2 regions of the Streptomyces sp. NPDC040410 genome follow, and region 2 is predicted to be linked to the other one. Evidence: riboswitches for the same ligand, from Rfam matches in the RefSeq annotation. Region 2 holds a riboswitch; the other holds the start of a gene.

Region 1 (7,031 bases), on a different contig from region 2:
GGCTGGCAGGCGTCAGGCTGCGCGCGGAGATACGGGCTGTCACGGGGCTGACGGGATCCGTGGGGCTCGCCGCCTCCAAGATGCTCGCGAAGATCGCGTCGGAGCAGGCCAAGCCGGACGGGCTGGTGCTGATCGAGCCGGGGACCGAGCGGGCCATGCTCGGGCCGATGTCGGTGCGGACGCTGCCGGGGGTGGGGCCGGCGACGGGCGATCATCTGCGGCGGGCCGGGATCACCACGGTCGACGAGATCGCCGAGGCGGGCGAGGACGAGCTCGTACGGCTGCTGGGCAAGGCCCACGGGCACGCCTTGTACGCCATGGCGCTGGCGCACGACGAGCGGCCCGTGGTGGCCGAGCGGGAGACGAAGTCGGTGTCGGTCGAGGACACCTACGACGTGGACATCCACGACCGGGTGCGGGTGGGGCTGGAGGTGCAGCGGCTGGCGGACCGCTGCGTACGGCGGCTGCGCGGGGCCGGGCTGTCGGGACGGACCATCGTGCTGAAGGTGCGGCGCTACGACTTCTCCACCTTGACCCGCTCGGAAACCCTGCGCGGGCCCACGGACGACCCGGCGGTGGTGCGGGAGGCCGCGGCCCGGTTGCTGGACGCGGTGGACACGACGGGCGGCGTACGGCTGCTCGGGGTGGGCGTCAGCGGGCTCGCGGACTATACGCAGGAGGACCTGTTCGCGCAGGCGGCGGGGGAGCGGGCGGACCATCCGGAGGAGGAGGGCGAGGACCGGCCCGTCGAGGAACAGGAGACGCCCGCGGAGCGACGGTGGCCGGCGGGGCACGACGTGCGGCATGCCGAGTACGGGCACGGATGGGTGCAGGGCAGCGGCCTCGGCAGGGTCACCGTGCGGTTCGAGACGCCCGACTCGGACCCCGGGCGCGTACGGACCTTCCGGGTCGGCGACCCGGATCTGGAACCGGCGGATCCGCTGCCGCTGGTACCGCACGTCGCGCACGCGTCGGACATGCCACTGGTGGCGCGAAGACCCGAAGGCCCGGAGACCGCGGTGCCTCAGGACTCGTCCGAGCCCGCGACCTTGCCGAAGTCGCGGTCCGGGAACGGGGGAGGAGCGGCCACGTCGAGGCCGTAGTGATGGTAGAGCTGCAGTTCCTGTTCCGGTGAGAGGTGCCGTCCGACGCCGAAGTCCGGGGCGTCCTTGATCAGGGCCCGGTCGAACGGCACCTTCAGGGTGCCCTCGACCAGTTCACTGGGCTCCAGGGGCACGAAGGCGTCCCTGCTGAACAGGCCGGTCCGTATGGCTGCCCACTCCGGCTCTCCGGTCGCGTCGTCGAGGTACACCTCGTCGATGGTGCCGATCTTGGTGCCGTTGCGGTCGAACGCCTTGCGGCCGATCAGGTTGCGCGGATCGATGTCGGTCTGCACGGTCCCTCCAATTGGTCGCAACTCATCCGTAAGCACTACAAAAGAGCACATTCAGGAAGGTGGCCACTCGAAGGCTCGGCGTTGACCTCGCTGGTAGGCTGGCAAGCGGCTGCTGACCCTGTGCGGGAGAGTCCTCCAGACACCATCGGAGGCGCCGAAGGAGCAAATCCTCCCCGGAATCTCTCAGGCCCACGTACCGCACGGACGAGGTCACTCTGGAAAGCAGGGCGGTTGTCGACGGCTTCCGCTCTCACCGACGGTGAAAGCCGGGAGAGCCCTCGGGCGGTCCGGTGAAGCTCTCAGGTTGAAATGACAGAGGGGGAGGCCGTCCGGGTACCCGTGCCGTGGTGCCCCTCGAAGGTCGTGTAAGACCAGGAGGCCTCCGCAATGACCGCCCATCGCATTCCGCTCTCCGAGCTCGAACAGGGAATCCCCTTCGAGCAGCGCCACATCGGCCCTGACCACGAGGCCCGGGCCAAGATGCTCGCGCAGGTCGGCTACGGCTCCCTCGACGAGCTCACCGCCGCCGCGGTCCCGGATGTGATCAAGAACGCCGACGCGCTGGACCTGCCGAGCGCGCGCACCGAGTCCGAGGTGCTGGCCGAGCTGCGTTCGCTGGCCGACCGCAACCAGGTCCTGGACCCGATGATCGGGCTCGGATACCACGGGACCTTCACGCCGCCGGTGATCCTGCGCAACGTGATGGAGAACCCGGCCTGGTACACGGCCTACACGCCCTACCAGCCGGAGATCTCCCAGGGACGGCTCGAGGCCCTGCTGAACTTCCAGACCATGGTCGCCGAGCTCACCGGCCTGCCGACCTCCGGTGCCTCACTGCTCGACGAGGGCACCGCGGCGGCGGAGGCGATGGCGCTGTCCCGGCGCATGGGCAAGAACAAGAAGGGCCTCTTCCTGGTCGACGCGGACGCGCTGCCGCAGACCATCGCCGTGATCGAGACCCGCGCCGAGCCGACCGGCGTCGAGGTCGTCGTCGCCGACCTCAGCGAGGGCATTCCGGCCGAGGTCGCCGGGCGGGAGATCAACGGCGTGCTCGTCCAGTACCCGGGTGCCTCCGGTGCCGTACGTGACATCAGGACGGTGATCGAGCAGGCGCACGGACTCGGCGCGCTGGTGACCGTCGCGGCCGACCTGCTCGCGCTCACGCTGCTGAAGTCGCCCGGTGAGCTCGGCGCGGACATCGCGGTCGGTACGACGCAGCGTTTCGGCGTGCCGATGGGCTTCGGCGGGCCGCACGCCGGCTACATGGCGGTGCACGAGAAGTTCGCGCGCAGCCTGCCCGGGCGGCTCGTCGGCGTCTCGGTGGACGCGGACGGCAACAAGGCCTACCGGCTCGCCCTGCAGACCCGCGAGCAGCACATCCGCCGGGAGAAGGCCACCAGCAACATCTGCACCGCGCAGGTGCTGCTCGCGGTGATGGCGGGCATGTACGCCGTCTACCACGGGCCGGAGGGCCTGAAGGCCATCGCCCTGCGCACGCACCGGTACGCCACGATCCTCGCCGCGGGGCTCGAGGCCGGCGGCGTCGAGATCGTCCACGGCTCCTACTTCGACACCCTCACCGCCAGGGTCCCCGGACGCGCCGCCGATGTCGTCGCGACCGCGCGGGAGAACGGCGTCAACCTGTACCTCGTCGACGCCGACCGTGTGTCGATCGCCTGTGACGAGACCACCGCGCGCGCCCAGCTCGGTGCCGTGTGGGCCGCCTTCGGCGTCGAGGGCGACATCGAGGCGCTGGACGCGGCGACGCAGGACGTCCTTCCGGACACGCTGCTGCGCACCGACGACTACCTGACCCACCCCGTCTTCCACAAGCACCGCTCCGAGACCGCGATGCTGCGCTACCTGCGCAGGCTCGCCGACCGCGACTACGCGCTCGACCGCGGCATGATCCCGCTGGGCTCCTGCACCATGAAGCTCAACGCGACCACGGAGATGGAGCCGGTCACCTGGCCCGAGTTCGGGCAGCTGCACCCCTTCGCGCCCGCCGAGCAGGCGGAGGGCTATCTGACGCTCATCCGTGAGCTGGAGGAGCGGCTCGCCGAGGTCACCGGGTACGACAAGGTGTCGCTCCAGCCCAACGCCGGTTCGCAGGGCGAGCTGGCGGGCCTGCTCGCCGTACGCGGGTACCACCGCGCCAACGGCGACGAGCAGCGCACCGTCTGCCTCATCCCGTCCTCCGCGCACGGCACCAACGCCGCCAGCGCCGTCATGGCCGGCATGAAGGTCGTCGTCGTGAAGACCGCAGAGGACGGCGAGATCGACGTGGCGGACCTTCGCGCGAAGATCGAGCAGTACCGCGACCGGCTCTCGGTACTGATGATCACGTACCCGTCGACACACGGCGTGTTCGAGGAGCACGTCACCGACATCTGTGCCCAGGTGCACGAGGCCGGCGGGCAGGTGTACGTCGACGGCGCCAACCTCAACGCGCTGGTGGGACTCGCCAAACCGGGCCACTTCGGTGGTGACGTCTCCCATCTCAACCTGCACAAGACGTTCTGCATCCCGCACGGCGGCGGCGGTCCGGGCGTCGGCCCGGTCGGTGTACGCGCGCACCTGGCGCCGTACCTGCCGAACCACCCGCTGCAGCCCGCCGCCGGGCCGGAGACGGGCGTCGGCCCGATCTCGGCCGCGCCCTGGGGTTCCGCGGGCATACTGCCGATCTCGTGGGCGTACGTCCGGCTCATGGGCGGCGAAGGGCTCAAGCGGGCCACGCAGGTGGCGGTCCTCTCCGCCAACTACATCGCCAAGCGCCTGGAGCCGCACTACCCGGTCCTCTACACCGGCCCGGGCGGCCTGGTCGCGCACGAGTGCATCATCGACCTGCGGCCGCTGACCAAGGCGACCGGCGTAAGCGTCGACGACGTCGCCAAGCGGCTGATCGACTACGGCTTCCACGCGCCGACGATGTCGTTCCCGGTGGCCGGGACACTGATGATCGAGCCGACCGAGTCGGAGGACCTGATCGAGCTGGACCGGTTCTGCGAGGCGATGATCGCCATCCGCGCGGAGATCGAGAAGGTCGGTTCGGGCGAGTGGCCGGCGGACGACAACCCGCTCGGCAACGCCCCGCACACCGCCGCCGCGCTGGGCGGTGAGTGGGAGCACGCGTACCCGCGCGAGGACGCCGTGTTCCCGGCCGGCGTCACGGCCGCGGACAAGTACTGGCCGCCGGTGCGCCGTATCGACCAGGCCTTCGGCGACCGGAACCTGGTCTGCTCCTGCCCGCCGCTGGACGCGTACGAGGACTGAGCGAGCGGCCGGAACGCCGGGAGTCCGGCCCGAACAAAGGCTTCGCCCGGGCTGGTACGGCCCGGGCGGAGCCTGTGCGTCACGAGGTCGCGAGCGAGACCTCGGTCGACTTGATCAGGGCGATGACGGGTGTGCCGGCCGACAGGCCGAGGTCGTCGGCGGCCTCCTTCGTGATCGCCGCGGTCAGTTCACCGCCGTCCACGGCGACCTTGACCGACGCCATGGCGGCTCCGACGGCGACGTCGCGGACGGTGCCGGGCAGCTGGTTGCGGATCGAGATGCCCTCGACCCGGCCGGTGGCGAGGGAGACCTCCGTCGACTTCACCAGGGCCCGTACGGCGGTTCCCGTGGCGAGACCGAGCTCCTCGACGGACTCGCGGGTGATCGCCGCGGTGAGGTCCTGGCCGCCCAGCAGGCTGACCTTGACCGTGGCCATGACCTCCCCCGGCGTGACGGCGGTGACGGTGCCGGGAAGCTGGTTTCGGATGCTCAGGCTCATGGAGGACGCCTCGCAGACGGTGGGCCGTGGGGGCACCACCGTAATCGCACGAGGGCCTTATGCCGGGTATGAGTGTGTCTGCGTCGCCTTGACGGTCGCCCAGACCGGTGCCCCCGGGTGCAGGTCGAGTTCCGCCGCGGCGACCGTGGTGAGGTCGGCGGCGAGGGGCAGTTCACCGGTGAGATCGGCGCGGATCTGGTCGCCGTGGGTCTCCAGACCGGCCACCTCGCAGCGCCACAGGTTGCGGGCGCTGGAGCCGGACGGGCGCTCCCGGTACAGGGTGACGGCGCCCGGGGGGAAGGCAACGAAGGCCGGTCCGGAGAGGAGCTCCGTGGTCGTGATGCCGGGGCCCGCGTCGAGGCGCACCGTGTGGCCGTCCGCATGGCCCTTGTAGAGGTTCAGGCCGACCAGTTGCGCGATGTAGTCCGTACGGGGGTGGCGGGCGATGTCGGCGGGCGTGCCCTCCTGGACGACGCGGCCGTTCTCGACGACGACCAGACGGTCGGCCAGCACCATGGCGTCCAGCGGGTCGTGCGTGACCAGGACGGCGACGGCCTCGAACTCGGCGAGGTGGCGCCGGAGCTGGGCGCGCACCTCCAGACGGGTGCGCGCGTCCAGGGCCGCGAGGGGCTCGTCCAGGAGCAGCAGCCGAGGACGGGTGGCCAGGGCGCGGGCGAGGGCGACGCGCTGGGCCTGGCCACCGGAGAGACGGCGGGGCTTCGCGCCGGCGTACTCGGCGAGGCCCAGGCGGTCCAGCCACGCGGCGGCCAGGGCGCGGGCCTCCGCCTTTGCCGTGCCCTGGCAGCGCGGGCCGAAGGCCACGTTGTCGAGGGCGGTGAGGTGAGGGAAGAGCAGATAGTCCTGGAAGACGACGCCGACCGGGCGGGACTCGGGCGGCGTGCGGTCCAACGAGGCGCCGTCCAGCCGGAGCTGCCCGCCGGTCAGGGGGGTGAGGCCGGCGAGCGCGCGCAGGGCGGTGGTCTTGCCTGCGCCGTTGGGCCCGAGCAGGGCCACGACGTCGCCGGGCGCGGCGGTCAGCGTGACGTCGAGGCGGAAGTCACCACGGTCGACGACGAGACGGGCGTCCAGGCCCTCGCAGGGTGGGGCCCCGGTGCTGAGGCCGGTCGCGGTGGCGTCGGTGTCGGTCATGAGGGGATCGTCCAGTATCGGAGGGGGGCCGAGGGGATCGTCCGGCATCCATGGGGAGTCGACGTCATCGTCCGGCATCCGAGGTGAGCCGTCATGACGCCGTCATCCAGCGGTCCCGCAGCCCGGCCAGGACCGCGATCGACACGGCCAGCAGTACCAGGCTGAGAGCGATGGCCGCCGCGGGGTCGTTCTGCAGGGCCAGGTAGACGGCGAGCGGCATGGTCTGGGTGCGGCCGGGGAAGTTGCCCGCGAAGGTGATCGTGGCTCCGAACTCGCCCAGTGCACGCGCCCAGGCGAGCACGGAACCCGCGGCGATGCCCGGCGCGACCATCGGGAGCGTGACCCGGCGGAACGCGGTGAAACGTGAGGCACCCAGGGTGGTGGCGGCCTCCTCGTAGCGCGGGTCGGCGGCCCGCAGGGCGCCCTCCACGCTGATGACCAGGAACGGCATCGCCACGAAGGTCTCCGCGAGGATGACGCCGGCCGTGGTGAACGGCAGTGTGATCCCGAACCAGGAGTCCAGCCACTGGCCGACGAGGCCGTTGCGCCCGAGCGCGAGCAGCAGCGCGACGCCGCCCACCACCGGGGGCAGGACGAGCGGGAGGGTCACCAGGGCGCGGAGCAGGCCGCGGCCGGGGAAGTCCGTGCGCGCCAGCAGCCAGGCCAGCGGGACGCCGACGACCAGGCTCAGCGCGGTGGCTGCCGTGGCGCACA
Region 2 (7,031 bases):
GTGTCACTTCTGCCGCTTGTAGAACGGCAGAGCCACGACCTCGTACGGCTCGTGGGTGCCCCGGATGTCCACGCCGACCCCGGGGGTGCCCGGCGCCGCGTGCGCGGCGTCGACGTACGCCATCGCGATCGGCTTGCCCAGCGTGGGGGAGGGGGCGCCGGAGGTGACCTCACCGACCACCTCACCGCCGGCCACCACGGTGTACCCGGCGCGTGGGACCCGGCGGCCTTCGGCGACCAGGCCGACGAGGACGCGCGGGGGGTTCGCCTCGGACCGGGCGGCGGCCTCCCGCAGCGCCTCGCGCCCCACGAAGTCGCCCTCCTTCTCGAACTTCACCACCCGGCCGAGCCCGGCGTCGAAGGGGGTGAGCGACGTGGTCAGCTCGTGCCCGTACAGCGGCATGCCCGCCTCCAGGCGCAGCGTGTCCCGGCAGGACAGGCCGCAGGGGACGAGCCCGGCCGGGGCGCCCGCCTCGGTCAGCGCCTGCCACAGCTTCTCCGCGTCACCGGGGGCGACGAACAGTTCGAAGCCGTCCTCGCCGGTGTAGCCGGTGCGGGCGATCAGCGCAGGGACGCCGGCGACCGTGCCGGGCAGGCCGGCGTAGTACTTGAGGCCGTCCAGGTCGGCGTCGGTGAGGGACTTCAGGATTCCCGGCGACTCGGGGCCCTGGACGGCGATGAGCGCGTAGTCGTCCCGGTCGTCGCGCACCTCGGCGTCGAAGCCGGCGGAGCGCTCCACCAGTGCGTCCAGCACCACCTGGGCGTTGGAGGCGTTGGCGACGACCATGTAGTGAGAAGAACCGGCCTCGGTCTCGGCGAGCCGGTAGACGATCAGGTCGTCGAGGATGCCGCCGTCGGCCCGGCAGATCATGGTGTAGCGGGCGCGGCCGACGCCGACGGAGGCGATGTCGCCGACCAGGGCGTGGTTCAGGAGCCGACCGGCCTGCGGGCCGGTGACCGTGATCTCGCCCATGTGCGAGAGGTCGAAGAGGCCGGCCTTGGTGCGCACGGCGTTGTGCTCGTCGCGCTCGGAGCCGTAGCGCAGGGGCATGTCCCAGCCGGCGAAGTCGGTCATCGTCGCGCCGAGCGAACGATGGAGGGCATCGAGCGCGGTGTGACGGGGTGCGGTGCTGCTCATCGGTCGGTCGTCTCCCAGGGCATGACGGGCGAGGTCGTTCCTCCCCATCTGTCATCGGAACCTGAGAGGTTCGCCATGACCGGCCCTTCGGGGAGCGGTCCTGGCTTGCACCTTGGGTGGAGCCGCCGTCGTGGCGGCCCGCTTTTCAGATGTGCCTCGCCCGCGCGGTAATGGGGCCTGAGAGATTCAAGGGAGGGACTTGCTCCTTCGGCGCCCCAGCAAGACGCTTCGGTGAAGCACTGCTGGGAACTCTCCCGCGCGGATTCAAGCGGCCGGTATGCAGTTGGCGCGCACATCATTGCACGCCTCGCCCGCACACGGCAGACCGCCTCTGTAACCGGCTTGTGGCAGGACGAACACGAAAACGCGAGACACCCGGTATTACCTTCTCTTTACACTCGACGGGGAGGGAACTCGTGACCCACCCCAGGGGAGGACGATCACGGTGAACAGGACCACGGCGTACGCCACGACCTCGGCCGTCGCGCTGCCGGAGCAGCATGCGGCCCCGGGCCGCGAGGCGTGCGGCGCACGCCCGGCACCCGTCCTCCGCGACCTGCGCGAACGCGGCGGCCACAGCCCGCACGCACTGCTCTTCGGACCCGGCGACCTCGTCGTGATCACCGGCCTGCCCGGCAGTGGCAAGTCCACGCTCATGCGGCGCACCGTACGCGGCACCCGTATCGACTCCCAGGACACCCGCGACCGCTGGGACGCCCGGATGCCGCGCTTCCTGCCGTACGCGGTCTACCGCCCGCTCGTCCGCCTCGCCCACTACGCAGGGCTGCGCCGCGCCCTGCGCACCGGCGAGGGAGTCGTCGTACACGACTGCGGTACGCAGGCGTGGGTGCGCGGCTGGCTGGCCCGCGCGGCCCGCCGCCGCGGCGGCAGCCTGCACCTGCTGCTGCTCGACGTCACGCCGGACACCGCGCTGGAAGGTCAGCGCGAGCGCGGCCGGGGCGTCTCGCGCTACGCCTTCCTGCGCCACCGCGCGGCGGCCGCCCGGCTGTTGCGCTCCGTGGAGCAGGGCGATCTGCCCGAGGGCTGCGGCTCGGCGGTGCTGCTGGACCGGGACGCCGCGGACGCGCTGCGCCGGATCGGCTTCACGGGCTGAGAGCCTGTGGACGCCGCCACCCGTTAGCCTTTCCAGCCACAGCAGTGGTTCTCAGCAGGCGGTCATACAGATGGACTTCCCAGTGGATCTCCCCGCGGACTTCCCCACGCAGGCGCATCCCCATTCGCACGGCGGATGGCCCGGCAACGAGCTGGAGGAGGTGCTCTCCGCCTCGCTCGGCATCCCCTCGGCCGGGGGACGGATCATCGAGGTCCTCGGCCGCAGCTTCGTCTGGGTGCCGCTGCCGAGCGGCGGCGGCCCGCACAGCGGCCCGCTCGACCTGCCGACCATGGAGATCGAGGGCCGGACGTACGTGCCGGTCTTCAGCTCCGAGGAGCAGTTCCGCCAGGTCGCCGGCTCCCACATGTCGTACACCGTCGCGCCCGCCGTGGAGTTCGCCCGCGGTCTGCCGCCGCAGGTGGGCATCGCCGTCAACCCCGAAGGCGTGGTCGGCGTGCCGCTGCCGCCGGCGGCCGTGGCCGAACTGTGCCGCGTCGGACGGACCCCGCTGGACGGGCCCTCGAGCGGCGGCCGGGTCCGGCTATTCGAGCCCGACTGGCAGGACGACCCGATGGACTTCCTGGCCGCCGCGTCGGCGGAGTTCGCCGAGACGGGCGTCGTCCGCACGGCCCGCCGCTGTCTCGCCGCGATCGAGACGGCCGACCCGGTGATGTTCATAGGCGTCGAACTGTCCCGGACGGAGGGCGACCTGCGCGCCGGTCCCCTGGACGCCCTCGGCCGGGCCCTGGGCCGCGTCCCGGTGCGGTGGCCGGTGAACCTGGTCCTGCTGGACGTGGCCGACGACCCCGTATGCCGCTGGCTGCGCGAGAACGTCCGGCCCTTCTACCAACAGGGTTACTGACACGCGCTCTGCAGGGGCGCGGGGTTGTGCCGTCGAGCGGCTCCGCCGCGGGGCCGCGATCAGCCACAAATCACCCGCACCCGTCAACGTTCAACAAGTCCCGGGCTCCTGGGCGCCCGTTGCCCGCGGAGCCACCTAAGCTGGTTCCCTGTCCATATCCATATTCCTATTACGTCTTCCCAAGGGGGCGGTACCAGGTGAGTGCGAGCAGCACGGCCGCGGCCGGCCAGGTCGAGCACATGCTGCGCCAGGTGACGCCGGGGCGCTACGACGCCTACGAGGCGCTCCTTCGCGCACTCGCGACCCCCGCCTCCGGCCAGGTCTGGATGCTCCTGTGGCACGGCCAGGCCGGTTCACCCGATGCCCAGTACGGAAGGATGGAGGTCGACGGCCACGGCTACGCACCGTGCGTCACCTCTGCCCAGGAACTCTCGGCCAGCGGCTGGAACCGCTCCTATGAAGTCGTCGACGGAGTCGACGTCGCCCGGACGCTCTACCCGGAGCACTACGGTCTCTGGCTGAACCCGCACGCCCCCGGCGGGGGCGTCGGTGTTCCGTGGCTCGACCTGCGCCGCATCGCGACCGGCCTGGAGCGTCAGCCCGCCGGCCCGCTCCGGCTGTCCGAACCGGGCATCGAGATTCCGCAGTTCTACGCCCTGCTCGCGCAGAACGCCCACCGCACCCCGGCCGTCCGCGCGCTGCGCCGCGCCTGGGTGCAGCCCGCGCTCGGGGCGCCGTACCTGGCCATCGGCCTGGACACGTACGACACCAGTCCGCCGGCGGTGGACTCGGTGCGCGCGATGATGCAGCAGTCCATCGGCGCCGTCCCGGACGGGCTGCCGGTGTCGACGGTGGCGATGTCCGACGAGTACGACCCGGTCGCGATGTGGATGCGGGCGAGCGCCCGCCCCTTCTACGACCGTGAGGCACATGCGGCCCCGGCCCAGTCCCCCGCGGCCGGGTACGGCTACCCCCCGGTCCACGGCGGGTACTGACCGTCGGACGGACAGTGATCGGCCCGCCAGGCGCGGTGGCTTCGCACACCCGGGTGTCTGCGCGCGTAGATAGGGGTAGAGTATTCCTGTCTGTCCCAAACGACCCACTTTATACTCGCCCGACCCTCGTTACCCGCTGTCCGAATAACGGAATCCTCCGGACTGCATCACGGTTGCGCATACTTTCTTCGTCAGGTCTGGCACGTGATCGTGAGAGCGTTGAAGACTCGCCTCTCAGGCGCGAGGGCGTCGATCCTGTCAGCGCTACCAGGCGAGGGATCGGCGTGAAGGCGGCAGTGTCATCCGCGGCCGCCACGCACCAGCATCAGAAGATCGAGCCGCCGACAGCGGCGGGTAAAGGGGCCGGTCACCACCGGCGAGAGGGGTCAGGTCACTGTGACCGCACCGATCGAGACCACCGGGGCGGCAGCCGAAGCGCAGCCGGAGGCTGTACTCGTCGGCGCCGAAAAGGGGCAGATCGAGGGCCGTTCCCTGGGGCAGATCGCCTGGTCCCGCTTCAAGAGGGACAAGGTGGCGGTGGCCGGTGGCATCATCGTCGTCCTGCTGATCCTGCTCGCGTTGCTGTCGCGGCCCATCCAGGCCGTGTTCGGGCTGGACCCGAACGCCTTCAACCAGGACCTGATCGACCCCAACACCTCGCTGCCCAAGGGCGGCTTCGGTGGCATGAGCTGGGACCACCCGCTCGGCGTCGAGCCCAAGTTCGGCCGGGACATCGCCACCCGCATCCTGGAGGGCTCCTGGGTCTCCCTGGTCGTCGCATTCGGCGCCACGATCCTCTCCAACACGATCGGCACGGTCCTCGGCGTGGTGGCCGGCTACTACGGCGGACGGGTCGACACGATCATCAGCCGGCTGATGGACACCTTCCTCGCCTTCCCCCTCCTGCTGTTCGCCATCGCCATCTCCGCCACGCTGCAGGGCGGCGCCTTCGGCCTGGAAGGGCTGCCGCTCCACATCAGCGTGCTGATCTTTGTCATCGGCTTCTTCAACTGGCCGTATCTGGGCCGCATCGTGCGAGGCCAGACGCTGGCCCTGCGTGAGCGGGAGTTCGTGGACGCGTCCCGGGGAATGGGCGCCAAGGGCCCGTACATCCTCTTCCGGGAGCTGCTGCCGAACCTCGTCGGCCCGATCATCGTCTACTCGACGCTGCTCATCCCGACCAACATCCTCTTCGAGGCGTCCCTGAGCTTCCTCGGCGTCGGCATCCAGCCGCCGCAGGCATCCTGGGGCGGCATGCTCAACCAGGCGGTCGACTACTACCAGGTCGACCCGCAGTACATGATCGTGCCTGGTCTTGCGATCTTCGTGACCGTGCTGGCGTTCAATCTGCTCGGCGACGGTCTCCGTGACGCTCTCGACCCGCGCAGCCGCTGACCCGCGGCCGCGACGAGAGTCCAACAGGTTTCCACAAATGAAGGGGAAGCAGACCATCATGCGAAGGTCAGCGCTGGCCGCGGTTGCGGCGATCGGCAGTGTGAGCTTGCTGCTCGCAGGTTGCAGCAAGGCCGATGACAACACGGACAACGACGGAAACCAGTCGGCTGGGGCCAACGCAGCGACCAAGGACGTCGTCAACGCATCGACCAAGAAGGGGGGCACGGTCACCTATGAGTACTCCGATGTCCCGGACTCCTTCGACCCCGGCAACACGTACTACGCGTACATGTACAACCTCAGCCGGCTGTACGCGCGCCCGCTGATGACCTTCAAGCCCGCCCCGGGCGAGAAGGGCAACGAGCTGGTCCCGGACCTCGCCGCGAGTGCGGGTGTGCCGAGCGACGGCGGCAAGACCTGGACGTACAAGCTGCGGCCGGGCCTGAAGTACCAGGACGGCACGCCGATCACGTCGAAGGACGTCAAGTACGCCGTCGAGCGCTCCAACTTCGCGCGTGACGTGCTCTCCCTCGGCCCGAACTACTTCCAGCAGTTCCTCGCGGGCGGCGACAAGTACAAGGGCCCCTACAAGGACAAGAGCGCCGAGGGCCTGAAGTCGATCGAGACGCCGGACGACACCACGATCGTCTTCCACCTCAACGTCGCCTTCCAGGAGTTCGACTATCTGGTCGCGACCCCGCAGACGGCTCCCGTGCCCCAGTCCAAGGACAAGGGCATCGACTACGTCAGGAACATCGTCTCCTCGGGCTCCTACCAGTTCCAGAGCTACGACGAGGGCAAGCAGGTCGTCCTCGTCCGCAACAAGAACTGGGACCCGAAGACGGACCCGCTGCGCAAGCAGTACCCGGACAAGATCGTCGTCAACCTGAAGGTCAACGCCGAGACGATCGACAAGGACGTCCAGGCCGGTGACGCGATCGACCTGGGTGGCACGGGTGTCCAGGCCTCGACGCAGGCCCAGGTCGTCAACGACGCGGCGAAGAAGGCCAACACCGACAACACGTACGGTGGCCGTCTCGTCTACATGGCGATCAACACCAAGGTGAAGCCGTTCGACAACGCCGCCTGCCGCAAGGCCGTGCAGTACGCGATCGACAAGGTTTCGGTGCAGACCGCCGAGGGCGGCCCGATCCGCGGTGACATCGCCTCCACCGTCCTCCCGCCGGACATCCCCGGCTACCAGAAGTCGGACGTCTACGCGACCGACGGCAACAAGGGTGACTTGGCCAAGGCCAAGGAGCAGCTGAAGGCCTGCGGCAGGTCGGCGATCAACACGAACATCTCCGCGCGCAGCGACCGTCCGCAGGAGATCGACGCGGCCACCGCGATCATCAACTCGCTGAAGAAGGCAGGCATCAACGCCAGCCTGAAGCAGTACCCGTCGGGCAAGTACTTCACCGACTACGCCGGTGTCCCGAAGTTCACCGAGAGGCAGAACATCGGCCTGATCATGATGCAGTGGGGCGCCGACTGGCCGTCCGGCTACGGCTTCCTGCAGCAGATCCTG

The links. Region 2 has a riboswitch for glycine ahead of gcvT (glycine cleavage system aminomethyltransferase GcvT). Riboswitches for the same ligand answer to the same signal wherever they lie in the genome.
Region 1: another riboswitch for glycine. It lies ahead of gcvP (aminomethyl-transferring glycine dehydrogenase); the one in region 2 lies ahead of gcvT (glycine cleavage system aminomethyltransferase GcvT).

Annotation. Positions count from the first base shown of each region.
Region 1 covers NZ_JBVIVK010000011.1:277,164-284,194, reverse strand. The annotation lists gene ACZ562_RS23190 (DNA polymerase IV) at 1-1,103, shown strand, start outside; gene ACZ562_RS23185 (PRC-barrel domain-containing protein) at 1,025-1,396, opposite strand; glycine riboswitch at 1,510-1,605, shown strand; gene gcvP (aminomethyl-transferring glycine dehydrogenase) at 1,784-4,669, shown strand; gene ACZ562_RS23175 (TOBE domain-containing protein) at 4,749-5,168, opposite strand; gene ACZ562_RS23170 (ABC transporter ATP-binding protein) at 5,226-6,317, opposite strand; gene ACZ562_RS23165 (ABC transporter permease) at 6,409-7,031, opposite strand, start outside.
Region 2 covers NZ_JBVIVK010000018.1:51,454-58,484, forward strand. The annotation lists gene gcvT (glycine cleavage system aminomethyltransferase GcvT) at 4-1,137, opposite strand; glycine riboswitch at 1,176-1,292, opposite strand; glycine riboswitch at 1,293-1,404, opposite strand; gene ACZ562_RS29570 (AAA family ATPase) at 1,577-2,251, shown strand; gene ACZ562_RS29575 (enhanced serine sensitivity protein SseB) at 2,322-3,113, shown strand; gene ACZ562_RS29580 (enhanced serine sensitivity protein SseB C-terminal domain-containing protein) at 3,311-4,108, shown strand; gene ACZ562_RS29585 (ABC transporter permease) at 4,505-5,503, shown strand; gene ACZ562_RS29590 (ABC transporter substrate-binding protein) at 5,562-7,031, shown strand, end outside.